DNA from 2 places in the Bacillus mojavensis genome. Region 2 is predicted to be linked to the other one. Evidence: predicted binding sites of a transcription regulator. Region 2 holds the regulator's gene; the other holds the start of a gene.
The links. The regulator LexA, encoded in region 2, represses DNA repair genes until DNA is damaged. The targets are predictions, from matches to a motif close to CGAACATATGTTCG.

Region 1 (11,420 bases), 520 kb from region 2:
CGGTATGTTCAACAATTACTTTCTTTGCATGACAGAGCTTGCACATTATCTGATGCCCTCCAATCTATGATTCAGGTCATACGCTGTTCCTTTGATAATCACTAAATAATCACTGCACATTTCATAGATTCTCGTGCCGATCGCTTCATCAACCCGGACAAGCGTTTCAATCGTAAGCTCGCTTGAAAGCAGAATCGGTTTATGATTTAAGTAGCGGTAGTTCAAAACGGAATACATTTGTTCCAGCTGCCAATCAGTGGCGCGTGGTTTGCCGTTTACCGGTTTAAAGAGATCATCAATGAACAGCACGTCTGCCTGCTTTATTCGGTTCAGCTTAGCTTCCAAAAGGTCAAAATCATTTTTTAAATCAGTAAAGCCTTCGACGAACGGAAAATAAATGACCGGCACATGGCGCTTTCTCATCAAGTCATTAGCCGCAGCAGTAAGAAGGTGTGTTTTCCCAGAACCGGGCTGACCCAAAAGGGCGATGCTGTTTTTCCGGCTGTCCTTGATGTGTTCATAATCCGCCACAAACTCTTTGGCGCATTCAAACGCGTCCTTGACGGCCTGTGGCTTCCCTTGGGTGCGGAATTCATGAAAGCCAAGCTGTCTGAAGGCAGGGGTAATTTCACTGGCGCCCAGCAGCCGTTTCACTTTTCGTTCTGCCATACAGCTGCACATTGTCCATACTTCCAGACCGTCTTGCCGGCTGAGATATCCCCCCTGATCCTTGCATCTCTGGCAATCATACCGGCTTGCGTCTGATTCGGCCGGTTTGTCCGCCAGTAATGGACGTCTCCCTTTTCTCAGCTCGTCTAAAATCTGCTCGATTGTATGTTTTGTCATTACTTTCATTCCTCTCATGTTGTATTGCAACGGTCTTTTTGGCTTGCTGCGCGAAAAATCGGTCTTCGATGAATTTCGAACAGTAGCGAAAGGCCTTTATCGTTTCAGAAGCAGCTGTTCGCCGGTTTTCAAAAGCTTGAAAACATTCCTCAAGCCATTTGATTGTTTGCGTAACAGGAACGCCGATGGCGACAATACGGGCGATGGCTTGATAATCTCTGGAGGAAGGATACACGGTGCGTCCTTCTTGAGCCGACCGTAATTGTGTAAACCGCTTCGCTATGTGATCCACTGCATCATCAGCAGCAGTATATGTTTTTGTTTTATCTATATTAGAGCGGTCTTCTTTGTCCAGTGCCAGCGGCGAAAATGACCGCTCTTTATCGCTGCGTTGTTCCGTTTTGTCCGATCTGAAGCTGAATTTTTTGGAATGCTTTACAGAGATCATGAGTCCGTATGGCGCGCGGGCAGCCTTTATGTATCCATGGCTTTCAAGAAGCTCCAGCCATCTTCTGACTGTTTTTTCACTAACACCGAATAAGGCTGCCATCTCTTTCGCTTTTAACGGCTTATGGCCGAGCACAATTCCCCAGTTCACGCCGTCCTTTTCAATTTCTTTTGTCGTTGAGCTGATAAACCAGAGAAACAGCCACAGAGCCGATCCTATTTTGTCATAATGTTCTGAATTCAACAGCCCTGAATACATCGGAAAAGGATAGCTTTTATCGTTTTTCATTGCGTTTCACCTCTTCTTTTAACAGCAAGTACGCTTGAAATTGTTCTCGATTTTCAAAATGGAATACCGGAAGGCCGCATGCCGTAAAAGAAATGGAGCCGCCGGATTGTCCGAGATGACGCTGATCTATCGGATTTTCACTAAAAACGATTTGAATCGGATGCATGTGATCACTCTCCCGATTTGTTTTTGATACAATTCGTATCAACTGTTACCAAGTATAAACGATACATTATGTATCATCAAGTTATTTTTGATACTTTTTTTATCATAACTTTATTTTGATACAGATTGTATCTATAATCGTAAGTAACTTAGGGAGTTAAAAAAAGAGAGGTCATAGTATGATAGGCAGCAGATTGAAGAGTCTCAGAGGGAAAAGGACACAGGAAGAAATCGCATCTCACATCGGTGTATCGCGCGCACGCTATTCTCATTATGAAAATGGGCGAAGCGAACCTGATTACGACACACTGCAAAAGCTGGCTGATTACTTCCAAGTGACAACGGATTACTTATTAACAGGAAAAGAAAAAAAATCTGAGGATGATATGTTTTCTGATCCGGACTTGCAGCTCGCATACCGGGATATGCAGGATTTTTCCCCGGAAAGCAAGCAGCAGGCCATTGAATTTATCAACTATTTAAAAGAAAAAGAAAAGAACCGGAAACCGAAAAACAAATAAATATTTTTTCTGTTCTCTAAAACATATAAAAAATAGACCGATATAAAGAAAAAAGTGTTTATTTTTTAAAGAAAAGGGAAAGATTTCAACACACTTTTTTAGTCCTAAACGGGCTTTTCTTTCTCGCTACAAACAGAACATATGTTCGAAAGGGAGTATTCAATTGGGCGATTACTTATCACATCTGGAGGAATACGTAAAAAATTTATACAGTCGGCTGGGCATTACCTCTCCCCATCACATTGACATGCTGAAAATCGCAAACGACCTTGATATATGGGTTCATTTCGAGGAGATGGGAAGCATGATGGTAAAATACGACGGCATGTACAGTATCATATTGAACCAAAAAAAGTCCCAAGAAGAGCAATGGGAGGATTTTGGCCATGAACTGTGCCACGTATTAAAGCATGCAGGCAATCATTTTCAGATGAACAAGCTCTTCAGGGAGCTGCAGGAATTCCAGGCGAACCAATTTATGTACCACTTCTGTGTGCCAACCTTTATGCTGTTGCAGATGGAACTGCCGCAATGGAGAAGTCAGGCTCTTGCAACCATTGCGACGGTATTCCGGGTGACAAAGGACTTTGCTGAGAAAAGACTTGAAATGTTTGAACGGCGTAAAGCAGGTATTCAATTTCAGAAGAGGCTTGCTTATTTATTATCACATAAGCGGCCAAATGCGTACGAGGAAGGCGATCAGCAGCACTTGCAGGTCGCTGAAGAAAAAGCGTTGTATCAAATCGGCAAATACAGCTAATCAAAAACGGGCTGGGGACATTTGCCCTCAGCCCGGCATAGATATTAATATTTCGACATCGGAGGCATGGTATTCTGCAGCCACATTGGCGCCGGTTTAAGATGAGGCGCAGATGCGAACGCAATCGGAGCCGGGATATACCTGAATTCGCCCCGGCCATCAAAGGCTTCGCCATGAGCCCACCTTCCCTGTGAGCTTTCATCCCCTCTGGAAAAGTTAAACAGATCATAGGATACTTCCTGCTTTTCTAGCTCACGCGGAAATGTCGTGGGAACGACAATATCCCGTTCTCTTTCTTCCAGCTCTTTAATCGCTGCATACCACATATTTTGATGATAAGTATCCCTTGCAATCAAAAATGACAGCATATCTCTTACCCCGGGATCATCAGTCATGGCATAGAGCCGCGTCACCTGAAGGCGCCCCTGGGCTTCCGCATTTAAGTTTGCGCGGAAATCCGCCAGCAGATTTCCGCTTGAGATAATGTATTTTGCATTCCACGGATAACCCTCACTATCTGATGCCATCGCACCTAAGCCGGACACAATAGCGTGCTGAGGGTTCATCCCTGACATCACGGCTGCAATAGCGGGGTTGCTTTTATAAGCATTTTCCTGTACATCAGCGGGAGCACCATCCAGAAGCCTGGAAATCATTGTAGCCAACATTTCCACATGTCCGATCTCTTCCGTCCCCACATCACATAGCAAATCTTTATACTTGGCATCTGCCCTGCAGTTAAAACCCTGAAACAAATATTGCATCATGACGCTAATTTCACCAAATTGGCCGCCCAGCACCTCTTGAAGCTTTTTCGCATAAACAGGATCCGGACGGGAAGGCTTTGCCTGATATTGAAGCTCTTTAATATGATAAAACATGAGTTCATTCCTCCCTACGCATTCACACATTCACAGCGTATGAAGAAATAGGCAGTTATTGCAGGTCCTACTTGCTTTTTCCATAAAAACCAAGCTTAACAGCATTCACATATTGAGAAAAAAGCTTGGTTTCTATGTACCGTCCTTTACGGCAGCCAAAATTGTGAAATAACGCGCTCCGCTGCGCCGTACTCAGTTCCAGCTGCAGTCCCATCTCCCTTTTTGTCCTATTGACGATGTTTTGCGGATGGACACCTGCCAGCCGGTCTTTTTCATTGACCAGTTCCGCACTGAACCCCGCCTCATTCAGCAACTCGCAAATGGCTGCTGCTTTTCTTCGATCCGCGCCTCCGACCAATGTATGCGGCTTTTTCAGATCACGGTAGCCGTGAAAGGCCAGTGCGAATCGGTGGGCGTTTACTTTTTCTAAGGCAAGCGGTTCATCAAAACGAGTGCTTGTCAGGTGAAGCGAACGGTTATTGCGCTGCTTCAATCCTTCAAAAATATAAATGGAACATTGATCAGCAAATGCCCGCACCAGTTCGCTGACGCCCGGCTCAATTCTTCCGCCGTGAGGACCAAGAACAATATGCTCGCTCCCGCTGTTCTCTTCATATATAATCCGGTACTCCGATTCAGACGCAGAAAGGGATAAAAAACTGTCATACATATCTTTCATGCTAAGCGCTCTCCTTTATCAGTCAGCACCAGTTTACGCTACTCATCTATGAATGAAAACCTTTTTATCGTATTTACATTTCAGGAGATAGATAAAGGGTTTATTGGTAGATTGACTCTACAGCTGAGGCGAAAGAAAAGTTAGCTCTTCTTTTACTAGAGAGGAAAAAATGCGGCGTTTACATTGGAGTGTGATTCTGACACACGTCTTATACGGTCGATCAACAGGTGGATTACTCGGCAATAAACAATCGTACACAAGCATATCAAGGTACAAGGCGGAAAACATGTTTACTCAAACGAGGCTAAACTATTATTACGTTTATTCAGCAGGATTTCTATTTTATGTCTTCAGGCTTGCCAAATCTTTCAACAAGCTGGCACGCTATCTATTATTATCAGTTTGTTTTTTAAAACAGCCTTTTTTTGTCGACGAATACATATGACCATACCATCTCTTTTTGAATTCATATAATAAAACTGATCAAACATTAAAGGAGGAGTAAGCATGGGTTATTATAAAAAATATAAAGAAGAGTATTACACTTACAAAAAGAAATATTACAAGAAGTATTATGACCATGATAAAAAGTATTATGATGATCATGAGAAAGATTACGATTGCGACAAAAAGTGCTATGACCATGATAAAAAATATTATGACCATGGCAAAAAGTGTTATGATCATGACAAGCATGACTATGATTACAAAGTAGAATATAAAAAATATCACTAAACCTTTAACTTTCTATTTATTTTCCCCGGTAATCACCGGGTCTTTTTTTTTCTATGTTAATGCTCAAAGATTGTTGCTTCTCTAGATTTCCTTGGCAGCTTTAAGCCTAGGAAATTGTCTATAACACTTAAATCTTTTGTGGCGTGGCGCTCCCCTGCTGTGCCAAATCAGTCTAAAAGTATATCTAATATTCAAGAGGTTCTCACTGCGTTTATGTAATATGTAAAAGGAAGCTCCATTCAGGTGAAGCTTCCTTTTTTCATTATAGTTTTTGTTCCATTTTGGCTTTCGTTTTCGGCCCGTAAATGCCGTCTGCCGTTAATCCGCTGACAGATTGAAAGCGCTTGACAGCATTTGCTGTTTTTGGCCCATATACACCGTCCACCCCATGATTCTTCGCCCCTTTATCAGGATAAAAATATAGAGCTGCCAGTGCAGTTTGCACCTGCTTTACTTTTGTGCCTTTTGTCAGCGGGCTCGTTACTTTGATAACCCCGGATGGCAGCGGGTATGAGGATGGGGCATGGCTTTTAGAAGAAGCGGTCCCGGAAAGCTTGATCTCTTGTCCGACTTTAATGAGATTTGGATCAGTAATGTGATTGAAGCTTTGCAGTGTTTTCACACTCACACCATGTGATGCTGCAATGCCGGACAGCGTATCTCCTTTTTTTACATAATACACTTGCGCAGAAGATGAAGCTTTTTTCGCTGATACGCCACCGTTTAATTCCTTTTCAATTGCCGCCTTGACTTGCTCCCAGCGCCCCTCTGATAAAATGCGGTGCGGACAGTATTTACCGTTCCAGTCTTGGTGCTTTTTGACACGGTCAATTCCCCAGCCCCGCTCCTTCAAAAGCTGTGCCACAAAAGAGATCGCCAATGCCTCGGCTGCCTCGTACTTTGGGCCTCCCGATTTACTGTAGCAAATTTCTACGCCGATCGACTTGCGATTGCCTGTACCGTTTGTGCCGTCACCAGTATGCCAAGCGTTACGGTTAAGCGGCAGTCCTTGAATCACCTCTTTATCGTCAACCGCGAAATGAAAGCTTGTCGAGCTGGTGTTCCCGATCATGTAGCTGATTTCATTGGCAGCGGACGCGTCGTTGGCCGTGTTGTGAATGGTAATGTATTCAGCGGACATCGCATTCGGGCATTTCAGCGCGTACTTCGCCTCAGAAACCAAATTTTTCTTCACTTGAATGCTCACCTATCATCTCTCCTTTTTCTTTTTTCATTAATAGGTGGCATTCGTAGGACGTAAATATTGTGTCTTCCGTCACCTTCGCGCTTAATAATTTAGGCCCATTCAGCGACGCTACAGGCGGAGTTTTCGTCATCAAAGCGTGCTCACTGAAGAGGCGCCCGAAATATCGGACAAGCTGATCAATTGCTGTCCAGCGGGTCCTCTAAAGCTGGCCATTAAGGAATGGAAGCTAAAATAAAAAAGACCCTTCCGCAACCGGAGGGGTTTTTTTCGTTATCATCATGTTTGATTGCGTGCCGCAATATGAAATGTTTTTCCCTCTGTATCCGCTGTTTCTCCTGCATGGACCATCTCCTGAGTAAAGCTGAACACGACCGCAACGATTAACAAACCTGACATCCATTTAGATTTCATATAAACAATCTCCTCTCTGGATTTGTTTTTGTGCGTGCACCATTTTCTCATAAAAGGAAAGTGCTTTTTCAGGCTGTCCGTTTTCTATATAGAATTGGGCAGCATCATGCGCCAGCTCTTCAATGTAAGGATACAGCATATGTTCTTCGAGAAATTGAAAGGTGTGTGAGACTGATTCTGTGTCAATGTTTTTTCCGTATAACGCATGTAAAAATTGAAAAAGCTCCACGAATAATTCATCGCTATACTGACGGGCGATTTCCAATCCTTCACGATATTGCTTTTGCGCCTCGGCATCATTTTTTTGTTTATACAGAACTTGTGTTAATGAGTAGATAGAATGCGGAAGATTATCGAACTTTTCCGACTTGCAAATAGAAACAGATTTCTCAAAGTATACGGCTGCCTTTTGCAGTTCACCCATTTTCTCGTAACAGTTTCCGAGATTGTAAAGGGCCGAACTGATCAGGCGGGGATTGCCTTCTTTCTTTGCAAGATCTAAAGCCAGTTCTAAATGGGGCAATGCTCTTTCTGGATACTGCATATCATCATAATTACCTGCAATAACGAATTCACATTGGATTCTGCGGACAGTGTACGTTTCATACATCTGATACGTTTCTAACGCCTGAACGGCATAGCTCATAGAGACATACGTCTGCTTTAAATTGTAAAAGATCTCAGCCATTTTAAAAGCAAATTCAGCTTTTTCAATGTCGTCTGACACAAGGGCAAGGTTCTTTTCTGCCCTCTTATAGTACATCATGGCACTGACAAACATTTTCTGCTTAAATTCATACATCCCGCGAAAAAAGTTAAAGTAGTACTCGAGCAGTCCTGTCAGCTTGTACTGATTCCCTTCGATGTCTTCTAATAATTCTGAAAACTCTAGCTGTGAGGTGTCCTCTCCAAAAGGCTTAATGTAATCCAGCATAACACGGTGCCTAAATTCCATTAGAGAATAATACAGCAGTAAATCTTGATCTTCTTCCATATCCTCGATTTCTCTTTCTACTTCGAGCTTGACCCGTTCTGCTTCAGCTACGTGAAACTGCCGGATATGGGTATACCATTCATTAATTTTAAGCCCGACATAAGAGGACGGAATAGTCTGCTTCATCCTCAATTAATCCCCCCTTTTATATACCCGAGATATGTCATATTTTATCATATTTACAAGAAAAAGAAGAACGCAAAAAGACCGCAATTGTCGAATTTCGGCTAACCGCAAGAATATACAATCAATTCTTAGCATATTGCTTGTTAATTTATGCCCATTGATATAGGATTTCATTGCACCATTTATTTTGAATATGGAGGAGATTCTATTGACCCAATCCACTCAAATTGTGAGTCACTTTTTGTCACATCGCAATGTGACGATTGAGCTGACAGAAAAAATCAGCAAAGACCATTACAGCTACAAACCGACGGAAACATCAATGTCAGCAGAAGAGCTGGTCAAGCACATCCTGACGTCTTTCTATCTGTTCGCAAATGTCATTAAAGAAGGCAATGCCTCACCTTTTCAAAACCAGCAGGAAGAAACGGAAACGGATCTCAATGTTTTGGCTAAAACGTATACAGAAAAAACGGCTGCCATCCTTGAACAGCTGACTGAGGAACACCTTAACAGAGAAATTGATTTGACAGCTGCTTTCGGAAGAAAAGTCACTGGCAGCGCATTGCTTCAGCTTGCGCTGGAGCATGAAATTCACCATAAAGGCAACCTGTTTGTTTATGTAAGAGAAATGGGTCATACAGAGCTGCCGTTTTATCAGCAGCGTATGTAACCTAAAAAAAGATACCTGACCTAAAGGTATCTTTTTTTATTGCCTTCGTTTCCTACCGCATCCAATACACACCTCGATTCCTAGTGACAGCCGGTATTGGCACATAGCTGGCTGAATGGTTGACCTGATTCAACCAAATACCGACCCGAATGACCTGTTTTAACCGGTCAAACTTACTCCCATCTCGTCCTGACACTCATTATGGGGCAAATGAATAAAGATATTGAGCATACAAAAATCAAAGAAGTATCCGTACAAATATTCAAAAAATTTAATTGATTAAAGCGACCTAATCATATATAATCTGATAAAAATAGTCGGGTTTTCAGGAGGTCTTTATCATGAGTGTTAGCATCATTTTGATGGGTTTGTTAGTCGGTGTCTTAGTCGGATTGACAGGTGTAGGCGGAGCTGCGCTTTTAACTCCTCTTTTAATAGTGCTTGGAATCAATCCTTCCATAGCGGTCGGCACGGACCTTGTCTATAACTCAATCACCAAGCTGTTTGGCGTTGCGTCCCATTGGCGGCAGAAAACAATCAATTTTAAATTGGTAAAATACTTAGCCATCGGCAGTATTCCGAGTGCTTCTATAGCCATTGGCATACTTCATTTGTTTCCCGCCTTCCACCAGCATCAGGAAGAGATTATTAAACACGCTCTTGGTTATGTTCTGACCCTAGTTGCCATTTCGATCATCGTCCGCCTGTTTCTGGACAAAAAACTTCGCCCGAACCGCTGGCAGCTGATGCCGCTAGAAGATAAGCGAATGCTTACGATTCTAATCGGTGTCGTGTTTGGATTTATCGTCGGCTTAACATCGATCGGTTCCGGCTCGTTGTTTGCGATTGCTATGCTGTACTTATTTAAAATGAAAACATCCGACATTGTCGGAACCGATATTGCGCATGCTTTTCTGCTCGTTACTGCGGCAGGTATTTTAAACGCAAGCTTCGGGAGCGTTGATTATTTGTTAGCGGCCAATTTGCTTATCGGTTCCATTCCGGGGGTGCTGGTTGGCAGTCATCTCTCACCTAGATTTTCACCCCGTCCGCTGCAATTTATTATGGCATCCATTATCTTAATCAGCGGATTAAAGCTGATTTAATCAAGAAAGGCTATCCTTTACAGGATAGCCTTTCTTGTTATAGCGTCACACCCGATTTAAAAATAGCAAGCTCTCTGAAGTCATTTTTTTCGTGATTCACAAGCTCTCCGTTTGCAACCTTCGTGATATAATCGATAAACTCTCGAAGCACAAATTCGTCATGAACATCATCCTCTGCTAAGAGACCTGCGTTAAAATCAATCCAGTGCGGCTTCGTCTCGTACAGCTGTGTATTCGTCGCCACCTTTACTGTTGGAACAAAAGTGCCGAACGGCGTACCTCGCCCAGTTGTAAACAGGACAATGTGGCAGCCCGCCGCAGCCAATGCGGAGGAAGCGATTAAATCATTGCCAGGCGCGCTCAAAAGCGTCAGTCCGTTTGTCTTAAGCACTTCTCCGTATTTTAATACATCTGAGACAGGAGAAATCCCCGCTTTTTGCGTGCAGCCCAGCGATTTATCCTCAAGGGTGGAAATGCCGCCTGCTTTGTTGCCTGGCGAAGGGTTTTCGTACACCGGCTGATCATGCTGAATAAAATATTGTTTAAAATCATTGATTAAATCGACAATCTTATGGAATACCTCTTCATTGGCAGCCCGCTGCATCAGCAGCGTTTCCGCACCGAACATCTCCGGTACCTCCGTCAGAACCGTGCTGCCCCCTTGCGCGATGATATAATCAGAAAACCGTCCGAGCAATGGGTTCGCTGTGATGCCGGAAAAACCGTCAGATCCCCCGCATTTCAACCCTATTTTCAGTTCAGAAAGCGGGATGTCTTCCCGTTTATCCCCTTTGGCGGCTTCATGGATGTCCTTCAGCAATGCGACACCTGCCTCCATTTCGTCTGTCACCGACTGGGATTCGAGAAACTTCACCCGATCCTTGTTGACATCCTGAAGCGCTTTTTTCATTGATGCCAGCTCGTTATTTTCACAGCCGAGCCCCAGCACCAAGACACCGCCGGCATTTGGATGGCGAATGGCGTTCAGCAGGATTTGCCTAGTATTTTCATGATCATCGCCAAGCTGTGAGCATCCGTATTGATGTTTTAACACTAACACATTGTCAAACGGGGCAATATCTCCCGTTTCTCTGACAAACCGTTGAAGCATTTTTTCGGCAATTCCATTGACACAGCCGACGGTTGGCACGATCCACAATTCATTGCGGACACCGGCATTTCCGTTTTCTCTTCTATATCCTTTAAATGTCCGGTTCTCATGCGTGTATGGATTTTTTTCAAATCTCGGTGTATAACTGTACGTTTGAATATCAGATAAATTTGTTTTTGTATTATGAACATGAATATGCTCTCCAATAAAAATATCTTTTAACGCATGCCCGATCGGAAACCCGTATTTGATGATGCTGTCATTTTCCTTTATATGCTGCAATGCAATCTTATGGCCTCTTTTAATATCATCTTTTACTTCAATCATCACGCCGCCCGCATTCAGCCGCTCTCCCTTCTGAATATCACGCAGAGCAAGCAAAACATTATCCTGTCTATGAATCTTTATAAATGATTTCACAGCACTTTCCCCCTTTGCAGACAGCATTGTTCAAGAGCCCGCTCCATTC
Region 2 (11,420 bases):
GTGGAAAATGCAATTCTTGGCACTCTTTTTTATTATAAAGGGACATTTCAGGAAACAGAGGGAGAAGTATGTTAAAACGACACGGCATCATTCGTGCGCTTTGTTTCATCTGGTTTCTTGCATCTGAAGCTCCTGACATATCAGTTGCGGAGGCGCTTGTCTTGTTTTCCATTCTCTTTTTTGTGCCAGAAATTTTTCCTTTTGTTTTTCATCAATCGGTTCACAGGTCTATTCGATCTTTGGAAAAATTATTGATGCACATCTATCCTGCAGCAGCTGTTTTCGCGGTATTAGCCCTTGTGACAGATGTCGGGTATTTTGCACTGATCTGGTGGATATACACTGCTTTGTTGGCTCTGTATGGTATGTTACGGCTTTCGAAAACAAAAATACATAGAATAGAAGAAACATCTATCTTATGTGGACTCGTTTATTTGGGAGGAGGGGGATTTTGGTTTTTTGCCTATGCTGCACATTTACAAATCCTGCACTTCGGTCCTCTCATTATTTTGCTCACAGCTGTTCATTTTCACTATTCTGCTTTTCTTATCCCGATCTTTAATGGTTTACTTGGCAGAGTCCATAGAGAAAAACGGGTTATGTACGGTTGGGGGACATGGATTATTTTACTGTCGCCGCTCCTCATCGCACTCGGAATAACATACTCAAAAACACTTGATATCTTGGCGGTTGGTATCTATATGGCGGCACTTTATCTCAACTCATACTTAATATTTAAGACAGCTTTTCGCAGTAAGACAGGCAAAGTGCTTATCCGAATGTCTTCTCTCGTTTTAATGATAACGATCTGTTTCTCTTTGGTTTACTCGTTCGGTGTATTTCGGCAAGAAGTCACACTGACCATCAGCCAAATGATTTGGATACACGGTGTCGTGAACGCATTCGGTGTCATTTTGCCGGCTCTAGCAGGATGGAGAAAAGAAAATCCTCAGCCCTCGGATGCGAGTGTCAAAGTTTTCAGCCGTATATACGGAAAGAGAACGATCGGAAAGAACTTTTTGCACAACATTCACGCTGAGAATAACATTCAATATAGCGGACTTGTGGATGATATGAGAAGCCTTCGTTCAAACGATTTTTCACCGGAGCATTTGAAACCGTTGATTGTTTCATTTTATGAACAGACGAAAGATTATGAGGTAAAAGCAAAAGTGACGTGGAGCACTTGGTTTCAGCCCTTTGCGAAAATGTATGAATACATCAGCAAAAGAACCGGACAAATACACCTGTCAACGAACCCTGACTGGTATAGGATGCACAGTACAATAAAAGGTGTCCATTCAAAAAAAGACGGAAGAAATAAGGTGCGTGCCTGGATCAGAACAAATGAAAAAAACGAAACCATTTTCACCGCGCTGTATTCTGTATATCGCTCAAAAGGAGAGGGGTACATGAATATTTCTCTGCCGCTTCCTTTCAGTAATATGACAGGCGTTTTAAAGCCTTATCATCACAAAGAGAACCTGATTCTGACCAGCAGGCGGAGAAAAAGCGGTGCTGGGGATGAAGGAATTTATCTTAGAACAAGAATCGGGACATGCCCGCTTCCATTATCTGAAACCTTTCTTATAAAAGCTCCGTGTGCAAGCAGGTTAACAGCTGTTCACGAAATGTGGCTGTTTGGGATTCAATTTCTAACTGTTAATTATGAAATTACATATTGCCCGTCCAAATGAAGAATATAAAACAAAGACAAGCGTTCATCTGACAGTTGCTCGTCCGGCAAACAATGGACCGGCGCATTTTAATTCTGCACCTCATACAGACGGGGAAGGAAGGGTTTTTATGTTGTATATCAGTTTATTTCTGATTGTATGGCTGGCTGCGGGATTTGCAGTGGGGATGAAGCAAGTTTATGTCGATCAGCTGTTTGATAAAGATGTGATCGAAAGGCTTGAAAAAGAAGCAGGTGACAATGATCTTGTTGTCCGTTTTATTAAACACCGTTTCGTTTATATTGCAGCAGTTACTTTAAGCGGGTTTATTGCTGTTTACAGTGAAATAAAAGCCATTCCGCAAAAGCGGAGTATAAGAAAAATTGAAAAAGACATTAATAAGCTGAACAAAGTAAGGAAACGCGGGAATAACAGAAAGTAAAAGGTGCACAAGCCAGCAGGCGGGTGCATTTTTTTATTTAATGGAAAGCCGGTGCGATCTTACTTTTTTGCTAAGGAGTATAAATTCATAAATGTGAAGAACAGCACCCGGGCTAATGGTATATAATATTGTGAATTTAACAAAAATTTAACAAGGAGGACGAGATAATTCGTGCTAAAGCCTCAAAGAATCCAGCATCCTGTGTTTTTGGTTTTGAGGCGGAGTAGATGAAACCGGCCAAAGTATCCCTGCTCCGCCGTTTGCTCCATTCCTTGAAGCATGTTGATTGTAACATAGTCAAACGTTTTCCATCAACTTTAAAAAATGTAAAAATGTTGTTAATTTTTTTATTGTTTGTTCCGGTTTCTTCAGTATGTGCAGAGGATATCTATCAGAATTTCGAGGAATTAAAGAATAACGAAGATCCTTCTGATTACAGCATTGTCACAAAAGAAATCGGCAGCCCTGTGCTTGTTTTAGCTATTCACGGGGGAGGTATTGAAGGCGGCACAAGTGAATTAGCGAGAGAACTCAGCAAAGCGTATTCCATGTATTTGTTTGAAGGTTTGAAGACGTCTGGAAATTCAGTGCTGCATATAACAAGCACACATTTTGATGAACCTCAGGCACTGAAACTTGTAGCAAGTCATGAGTATGTCATTTCATTGCATGGGTATGCAGGAGAGGACCAACAGATACAAATCGGCGGAACAGACCGATCAAGAGCGGCAGAATTGGTTTCAGAACTGCAGAAAGCCGGTTTTCCAGCTGAATTGCTTGGTACGGATCATCCGCATGCAGGCGTAAGTCCAAACAATATAGCGAATAAATCAAAAACCGGTTTGAGCATCCAGTTAGAGATGAGTACAGGTTTTAGAGAATCTTTGTTTGGCATCTTTTCTTTAAAAAGCAGATCCACGACTCAAAATGAGGGGTTTTATGATTTTACGGAAGTGTTGACCCATTTTATGCAAAACAGTTATTAAAATAAGGAGGCTTTGCGCCTCCTTATTTTTCATCCTTCTGATCAGGGGCTTCAGGGAACAATTCATCTGATGCCTCGGTTTGATATTGCAAAGTGTTATCTTTAGCAGTCAGTTCGTTTCTGAATGTTTCATCCAACACATTTTTCAGCAAATACCGGTGAAAAAAATATTCAAAAACAGTCAGGCAGACAGAAGCAATAAGAGCAGCTGCAAACGGTGAGAAACCGTTTCTCGTTTGCGTTTCAAGAAAGACCCAAAGAATAACGAGTGAAAGCCCGAAGTCAGCCAGTGAAGCTGTCACATTGCTGGTTCTCGGCAAGATCAGGATGTCTCCGGAAAGGTATGTTACAAAGCTTAAGAAAAATGTTATAAACAGCACACTTAAGAAGGAAGCATGGTAAACTCTATCCAAAATCACATACAAGAGGGCAAGAGTTAAAGCTGTTTTAGAAGCAAGAGCGATAATATGTTTCATTTGATCACCTATATTTGAGGCAAATCTTTAGCGGTATCTGCAGCCTCAAGATCGACACTTATTTGCTGAGTTAAATCTTTAGAATGATAAAAACCCTTTGCAGCCATATAAAGATAAATTTGTTCATGGGTATTAATCGCGTCATGTAAATATTGCTGCAGCGTTTCTCTGACTTCTGGGGAAGAAGATTCTGTGATGGCAGCTGCAATATTCCTTACGCCTGTCTTTGCCGATATTAAAAAATCCGTTGCGATCGCTTGTTCGGTCATGCTGCCCATTCCGGCTAATTTTTGAAAGAACTCATTCACGCTTATTCACCTCTCACTGACAGCAATTCCTGCAAACGTGCAACCTGCTGTTTTGTTTTTTGAGCATCCTGTTCAAGAATACTCTTTAATTCTTCATCTTGTACAAGTCCCGTCATGGTTGAAGATTTTGTCAAACAAAGATTTTTAAACGTAAGCAATTCGTGCAATTCTAACGTTTCATGAAGGCCGTAGTCATTCATCACGGTCATTCCCTTCTTAAGTAATATGGTTTATTTTGAGCAAATTGCTTTTGTTTACACTGGTATTTTTTGCTGTTGAATTGAAACTTTCTGACTGGAGCACCCGTACATAAGGGTGGGGATGAGCGTCTTAAAATAAAAATCCAGCATTCAATCTTTTGAAACAGGCTGAGTAAAAATTTGAAGAATTATACGCTTTTACTAAAAAAACGTCTTTATCACAATGTCTGTATTGCATTATTGAAAGTCCCATATTTAAGTTTTTTAATCGGCTATCTATAAATACTGAGGAGGAGACACAGTGGAGATCAAAGGGATCAATCACTTGTTATTTTCTGTTTCTGATTTACTGACATCCATCGAGTTTTATCAAAATGTCTTTGATGCTAAATTGTTGGTCAAAGGAAGGAGCACTGCATATTTTGATTTAAACGGCATATGGCTGGCTCTCAACGAAGAGCGTGACATTCCCAGAAATGACATTAAGGCTTCTTATACCCATATCGCTTTTACAATTGAAGAAAGTAAGTTTGAAGAAATGTCCGCAAAATTAAAAAATCTTCAAGTTACTATTTTGCCTGGGAGAGAACGAGATGAACGTGATCGAAAATCAATTTATTTCACCGATCCTGACGGCCATAAATTTGAATTCCATACAGGAACTCTTCAAGGCAGACTTCAATATTATAAGCAAGCTAAAACCCATATGGATTTTTATGATTGAAAAAGTGCGGGAAACTGAGCAACAGAGGATATACATATTTATCTTTTGGGGGTAATATATGGTAAAGGAGGGGGATTGCATTTGAGAAATAAAATCTTGCTGATGACAGCTGTTTTGCTATGTGTTTTTGGAACCGGGACGATTCATGCAGCAACTTTACAATATGAATATAAAACCGATTTCATTCTTAATGATGAAACAAAAGCGCTTTATGTAGAAAACATTGGTGATATACCGGCAATTGACTATTTTTTAGGGTACCAGTTTACGATACGAGGAGTGAATACTTGTTCAGTTGACATTAAGCTTCAGCGAATGGGACTTACAGGTAATTACACTACGTTAAGCGCCAAACAATTCATCGGTAATTGGTTTGATTTTAGCGCTCAAGATAAGGTTTCCATTGAACCGTATCATCGGTATCGAATAGTAGCTGAAGAACATTCCCCAAACTGTGGAAGTGTTCATGTAAAAGGGCGCTATGGTGTAGAATATTTTACTTTTGATTGATGCTCACATTTATTGAAAAGCAGTGAGCTTTTTTTGTGGAATAAATTAACTAAATAAACTATGTACTAAATATTCAATATATTTCTTTTTGATCTCGCTCATGATAAAAGAGCAGAGTATAACTAATCTTTTCACGTCCAAGATCGAAACATTTATAAGATAGGAACGACTACATTTTTAAACAATATTTTTTAAAGAAAAAGTTTCGTTAAGGAAAGAAAATTTCTTGACTTCAACAATTAAATGATGGATAATTATGGTGTAAACATGATGTTCTTTTTCCTCCTATTCAGGTTCGCACCTAAGCCAGGGCGAACCTGCTTTTTTTTAAAACAAAACCCCCACTCCGTAAAGGGAGAGGGGGTTTATTCTTTGTAACTGATAGTTTGATAGTTTAATGGACAGTTCTGAACACACCAATTACTTTTCCTAATATGCTGACATTCTGCAGTATAATCGGAGCCATGGTTGGATTTTCAGGCTGTAGGCGAATGTGTGTATCCTCTTTATAGAAACGTTTTACAGTAGCTTCATCATCTTCTGTCATCGCCACTACGATTTCACCGTTATTCGCCGTGTTTTGCTGTTTTACAATAACATAGTCCTTATCAAGTATACCTGCGTCAATCATACTGTCTCCCATAATCTCCAGCATAAACACATGCTCATCCGGAGGAACCATACGGTCAGGAAGCGGGAAGTATTCTTCAATGTTTTCAACCGCTGTAATAGGTGATCCGGCCGTTACTTTTCCGATTACCGGTACATTAACGACTTGGCTCTTTGGAATCTCTACTTCTTCATCCAGAATTTCTATCGCTCTTGGTTTTGTCGGATCGCGTCTAATCAGTCCTTTTGTTTCCAAACGGGCCAAATGGCCGTGGACAGTTGAACTGGACGCAAGGCCGACAGCCTCTCCGATCTCTCTAACGGAAGGCGGATATCCTTTTGATTTAACCTCTGCTTTAATAAAACGGAGGATATCAAGTTGCCTTTTTGAAAGCTTCGTCATTTTTTGCACCTCTAAACGTCGATTTTAAGTAGATTATAGCATGATTTTCCTGACAGTACAAACATAGGTTCGAAAAAACAATTGACAGAAACGTTTGTTCGTATATACTGAAATTATAAAAATGCGAACAAACATTCTTGTTGGAGGTTGTTATCATGAGTAAAGAATCTATTATTTTTGTCGGCCTGTTCACTGTGATTCTAAGCGTGGTTATCCTTCTGTTGTCATATACAAGCAGCGACCAGGAGCTTAACCAGTATGTTAAAATAAAAGTTCAGCAGGGGGATACGCTGTGGTCGCTTGCCGACCAGGTGGCTGACTCAAAAAAGATAAATAAAAGTGATTTTATTGAATGGGTAGCTGAAAAAAATAATCTTCAGCCGTCTGAACTTCAGCCGGGAGATGAATTGGTGATTCCATTAAAAAAGGAACATCCGGCTGCATACGAACTGGCTACTGTTAAATAGAGAGGAAAGGTAGAAAGGTGAAAGCACTCATTTATGCCCGCGTAAGCACAAATAAAGAACAGCAAGAAACCTCATTAAAGCGGCAGGAGGAGGAGCTTACGGCCATTGCGGCTGAGAACGGCATAGAAGTCGTCAAAGTGATTTCTGAAAAAGCCAGCGGATATGAAATGGACCGGGATGGTGTATTTGATTTGCTTGATCATATCAAGAACTCAAATATTGATGTGATTTTAGTTCAGGATGAAACAAGACTCGGCCGGGGAAACGCGAAAATTGCACTTCTTCATTGTATTTACAGGGAAGGAGTGAAAGTATTTACGACCGCTCACAGAGGTGAACTTGAGTTATCGGAGGCTGACTCTATGGTGCTGGAAATCGTCAGTATTGTGGAGGAATACCAGAGAAAAATTCACAACATGAAAATTAAACGCGGAATGAAACGCGCAGTAAAAAATGGTTTTAAGCCTCAAAAGAACCTGAAAAACCAGCATGAAAACAGCGGAAAAGATAGAATAGAAGTTCCGATCTCGGAGATTGTCCGGTTGAGAGCAAATAAACTGACGTTTGCTGAAATCGCGGCTACGTTGAGAGGTTTTGGCTATGATGTGTCAAAGGCGACAGTCCATCGGCGTTTTCAAGAATACATAGAGAATGAGCAGACAGGCGAGTGAATCAGTTGTAAAACTCCTCGTGTTTTAGTAGTATATACACAAAATGCAATAAAGGAGTTTATCATGATTTCAAACGAAAAAATTGCCAGAATCAATGAACTTGCCGCAAAAGCTAAAGCTGGCGTTATCACAGAAGAAGAAAAAGCCGAGCAGCAAAAGCTCCGTCAAGAATACCTAAAAGGATTTCGTTCTTCTATGAAAAACACATTAAAAAGTGTAAAAATCATTGATCCTGAAGGCAATGACGTAACACCTGAAAAGTTAAAAAGAGAAAAAAAAAATAACAGACTCCATTAATATAAGAGGAATACGGCAATATCGTATTCCTCTTTTGTATATACTACAAACAGCAGGGCTTTCTTCAGGTGACAAAATTCATCAAGTTTCTCTCAAATTTAAGCTGAAACAGTTGAGAAAAAGTCGTCAGACATTTATGATGAAAGGGTACAACATATAAGGAAGGGGATTTTTATGGATACAATTGAAAAGAAATCAGTTGCTACCATTCGCACACTATCAATAGACGCTATTGAAAAAGCAAACTCTGGTCACCCTGGAATGCCTATGGGGGCAGCGCCAATGGCATATACGCTATGGACAAAATTTATGAATGTAAATCCGGCAAACCCTGGGTGGTTTAACCGCGACCGTTTTGTTTTATCTGCGGGACACGGATCAGCACTTTTATACAGCATGCTTCATTTAAGCGGGTATGATCTCAGTATTGAAGATCTTAAGGGATTCCGTCAGTGGGGCAGCAAAACACCGGGACATCCGGAATTCGGACATACAGCCGGTGTTGATGCAACAACAGGGCCGCTTGGACAAGGAATCGCAATGGCGGTCGGAATGGCTATTGCAGAACGCCATTTAGCCGAAACTTACAACCGTGATTCATTCAATGTAGTCGATCACTATACATACAGCATTTGCGGTGACGGTGATTTAATGGAAGGTATTTCTTCTGAAGCCGCTTCACTAGCAGGCCATCTTCAGCTTGGCCGTCTCATCGTATTATACGATTCAAATGACATCTCATTGGATGGAGATCTGGATCGTTCATTCTCTGAAAACGTAAAACAGCGTTTTGAGGCGATGAACTGGGAAGTTCTTTACGTTGAGGATGGAAACAATATTGAAGAATTATCTGCCGCAATTGAAAAAGCACGCCAAAACGACAAGAAACCTACATTAATTGAAGTGAAAACGACAATTGGTTTCGGTTCCCCTAACCGTGCCGGCACTTCCGGTGTTCACGGTGCTCCGCTTGGCAAAGAAGAAAGTAAATTAACAAAAGAAGCTTATGCATGGACGTATGAAGAAGATTTCTACGTTCCGTCAGAAGTATATGAGCATTTCGCAAAAACAGTAAAAGAATCCGGCGAGAAAAAGGAACAGGAATGGAATGACCAATTCGGTAAATATAAAGAAATTTATCCGGAACTCGCTGAACAGCTTGAACTGGCTATCAAAGGAGAACTTCCGAAAGACTGGGATCAAGAGGTGCCTGTTTATGAAAAAGGAAGCAGTCTGGCATCCCGTGCCTCTTCAGGTGAGGTTCTAAACGGTCTTGCGAATAAAATTCCGTTCTTTGTTGGCGGTTCTGCAGACTTAGCAGGATCAAACAAAACGACGATTAAAAATTCCGGTGATTATACAGCGCTTGATTACTCAGGCAAAAATTTCTGGTTTGGTGTTCGTGAATTTGCTATGGGTGCAGCCTTAAACGGTATGGCGCTTCATGGCGGACTCCGTGTATTCGGCGGAACATTCTTTGTCTTCTCTGATTACTTGCGTCCGGCGATTCGCCTTGCAGCCTTAATGGGTCTTCCTGTGACATATGTCTTTACTCACGACAGTATCGCGGTCGGTGAAGATGGGCCGACTCACGAGCCGGTTGAGCAGCTTGCTTCTTTACGCGCAATGCCTAACCTTTCTTTAATTCGCCCTGCAGACGGTAATGAGACAGCAGCGGCATGGAAGCTTGCGGTACAGAGCACAGATCATCCAACAGCACTCGTATTGACACGTCAAAACCTTCCTACAATCGACCAAACAGCTGAAGAGGCATTGGCTGGTGTAGAAAAGGGTGCTTATGTTGTTTCTAAGTCTAAAAACGAAACACCGGACGCTCTTCTTATCGCGACGGGCTCAGAGGTTGGTCTGGCAATTGAAGCACAGGCTGAATTGGCGAAAGAAAATATTGATGTTTCTGTCGTCAGCATGCCTTCAGTAGATCGTTTTGAGAAACAATCTGATGAATACAAAAACTCCGTGCTTCCGTCAGATGTGAGAAAACGTCTTGCGATTGAAATGGGCGCATCATTTGGCTGGGGTAAATACACAGGGCTTGAAGGAGACGTGCTCGGCATTGACAAATTCGGTGCCTCCGCTCCTGGCGAAACGATCATCAATGAATACGGCTTCTCAGTTGCAAACGTTGTGGATCGAGTTAAAGCATTAATCAATAAATAAGGTTTTCAAAGGGGATGAGTCAAATCATCCTCTTTTTCTTGTTTATCCGACAAAAATAGTATTGGCTGATTAACAGTAATAGACAATTCTTTCTTCTCTTCTTTTGTATAATAGAATGCAAATGAAATGCTGCTGGAAAAGGGGATGAGAAGATGGAACGTCACTACTATACGTACCTGATCAAAGAGGAATTTGCCAATCACTATTTCGGGCGGGAATCGGTTATGTTTGAGCTGTTTCAAGACTATCATTGGACAAGCCTGACGAGGCAGCAATATGAAATGACAGAGAAACAAATTCAATATATTACGAAACCTATTCCGATTTTACATATGCATCAGCGGTTAAAAATGAATTTGAATAATACAAACTATACACAGCTGGATTATATTTATAGATTATCTCTGCCAAAAGCAAAGGGACAAGCGTCTTTTATGATGAGGGAACACATGATTGAAATTGTAGCTAACGGAGATTACGAGGCAGAAACGATATTTTTTGAAGTTCTTCGCAAAGTAAGCCCTTGCTTTCTCGCAATGGATTTCAATACGAAGCGGTATGGGTGGTTAAATCCGGTGAAAGAAAGAAATTTTGTCTAAAACCGAAGAAAAAGAGATGTAAATGTTGTATAATAGCTTTTGGTTTAGTACACTTTAAACTAGACAACATGAAGGAGGAAATAAAATGACTTTATGGGTTGGCATCCTAGTGGGCGTTGTTGCACTGCTCATAGGTGTTGCACTCGGGTTTTTTATTGCTCGTAAATATATGATGAGCTACCTTAAAAAGAATCCGCCTATTAATGAACAAATGTTACGCATGATGATGATGCAAATGGGAATGAAACCTTCTCAAAAGAAAATCAATCAAATGATGAAAGCCATGAATAATCAAACGAAATAATACGTAAAGATTATGATATAGAGAAACATGGTTATAAAATAAAAAACCCTTTATCGGGTTTTTTATTTTGCAATCATTCATCACCCGCTACTGCTCGAAGGCGCTGCTTTTGATATTGTATGAGAAGATGGTCAAGCTCCTGACTGAGTTCTATCGTAATATGAGATGTCATTCCGTTCGCCATGACAATTTGCAGCAGCTCTGCTCTTTTCTTTTCAATTTCATTTAATAGATGCTCTCTAATCACAGGGATGTATCCTTTCATACATTAGATCTTCAAAAGTGAATGTTTATATTATATCCATATTTATACTAATTTTCAAATGAGAAGGAGTACAATGTCTCAATGTCAAATTAAATTATATAAGTTTTTTTTGAAAATAGAAATCCTTCGAGTGAAAGTGTTAAAAAAATGAAATGATTTTGTCATAACTTGAAGGAATGTCAAATTATGAAGGGATGATGACATGGGAGATGTGAATTATCTTCTGACATTCGGGGCGGGATTTTTATCATTTATTTCGCCTTGCTGCCTGCCGCTGTATCCGGCTTTCCTGTCATATATTACAGG

Region 1: HC660_RS06875 (ImmA/IrrE family metallo-endopeptidase) is a predicted target of LexA. The motif match lies at 2,403-2,416, and genes of this name have one in related genera.

The regions. Positions count from the first base shown of each region.
Region 1 is NZ_CP051464.1:1,319,657-1,331,076, reverse strand. It holds gene HC660_RS06900 (hypothetical protein) at 1-46, opposite strand, end outside; gene HC660_RS06895 (ATP-binding protein) at 46-846, opposite strand; gene HC660_RS06890 (DeoR family transcriptional regulator) at 746-1,582, opposite strand; gene HC660_RS06885 (YjzJ family protein) at 1,569-1,748, opposite strand; gene xre (HTH-type transcriptional regulator Xre) at 1,927-2,268, shown strand; gene HC660_RS06875 (ImmA/IrrE family metallo-endopeptidase) at 2,432-3,028, shown strand; gene HC660_RS06870 (manganese catalase) at 3,073-3,909, opposite strand; gene HC660_RS06865 (poly-gamma-glutamate hydrolase family protein) at 3,977-4,588, opposite strand; gene HC660_RS06860 (hypothetical protein) at 5,096-5,323, shown strand; gene HC660_RS06855 (N-acetylmuramoyl-L-alanine amidase) at 5,586-6,530, opposite strand; gene phrA (phosphatase RapA inhibitor PhrA) at 6,807-6,941, opposite strand; gene rapA (response regulator aspartate phosphatase RapA) at 6,931-8,067, opposite strand; gene HC660_RS06840 (DinB family protein) at 8,270-8,734, shown strand; gene HC660_RS06835 (sulfite exporter TauE/SafE family protein) at 9,076-9,840, shown strand; gene HC660_RS06830 (UxaA family hydrolase) at 9,878-11,371, opposite strand; gene HC660_RS06825 (tagaturonate reductase) at 11,368-11,420, opposite strand, start outside.
Region 2 is NZ_CP051464.1:1,839,132-1,850,551, forward strand. It holds gene HC660_RS09540 (DUF4166 domain-containing protein) at 1-75, shown strand, start outside; gene HC660_RS09545 (YndJ family protein) at 69-1,697, shown strand; gene HC660_RS09550 (hypothetical protein) at 1,807-2,118, shown strand; gene HC660_RS09555 (gamma-polyglutamate hydrolase PghL) at 2,346-3,104, shown strand; gene HC660_RS09560 (YndM family protein) at 3,127-3,579, opposite strand; gene HC660_RS09565 (spore coat protein) at 3,588-3,887, opposite strand; gene HC660_RS09570 (DUF892 family protein) at 3,890-4,096, opposite strand; gene fosM (FosM family fosfomycin resistance protein) at 4,389-4,811, shown strand; gene HC660_RS09580 (hypothetical protein) at 4,893-5,321, shown strand; gene lexA (transcriptional repressor LexA) at 5,716-6,333, opposite strand; gene yneA (cell division suppressor protein YneA) at 6,489-6,800, shown strand; gene HC660_RS09595 (YneB family resolvase-like protein) at 6,818-7,471, shown strand; gene HC660_RS09600 (DUF896 domain-containing protein) at 7,535-7,768, shown strand; gene tkt (transketolase) at 7,943-9,946, shown strand; gene sirA (sporulation inhibitor of replication protein SirA) at 10,099-10,545, shown strand; gene HC660_RS09615 (YneF family protein) at 10,631-10,849, shown strand; gene ynzD (aspartyl-phosphate phosphatase YnzD) at 10,923-11,096, opposite strand; gene HC660_RS09625 (cytochrome c biogenesis protein CcdA) at 11,317-11,420, shown strand, end outside.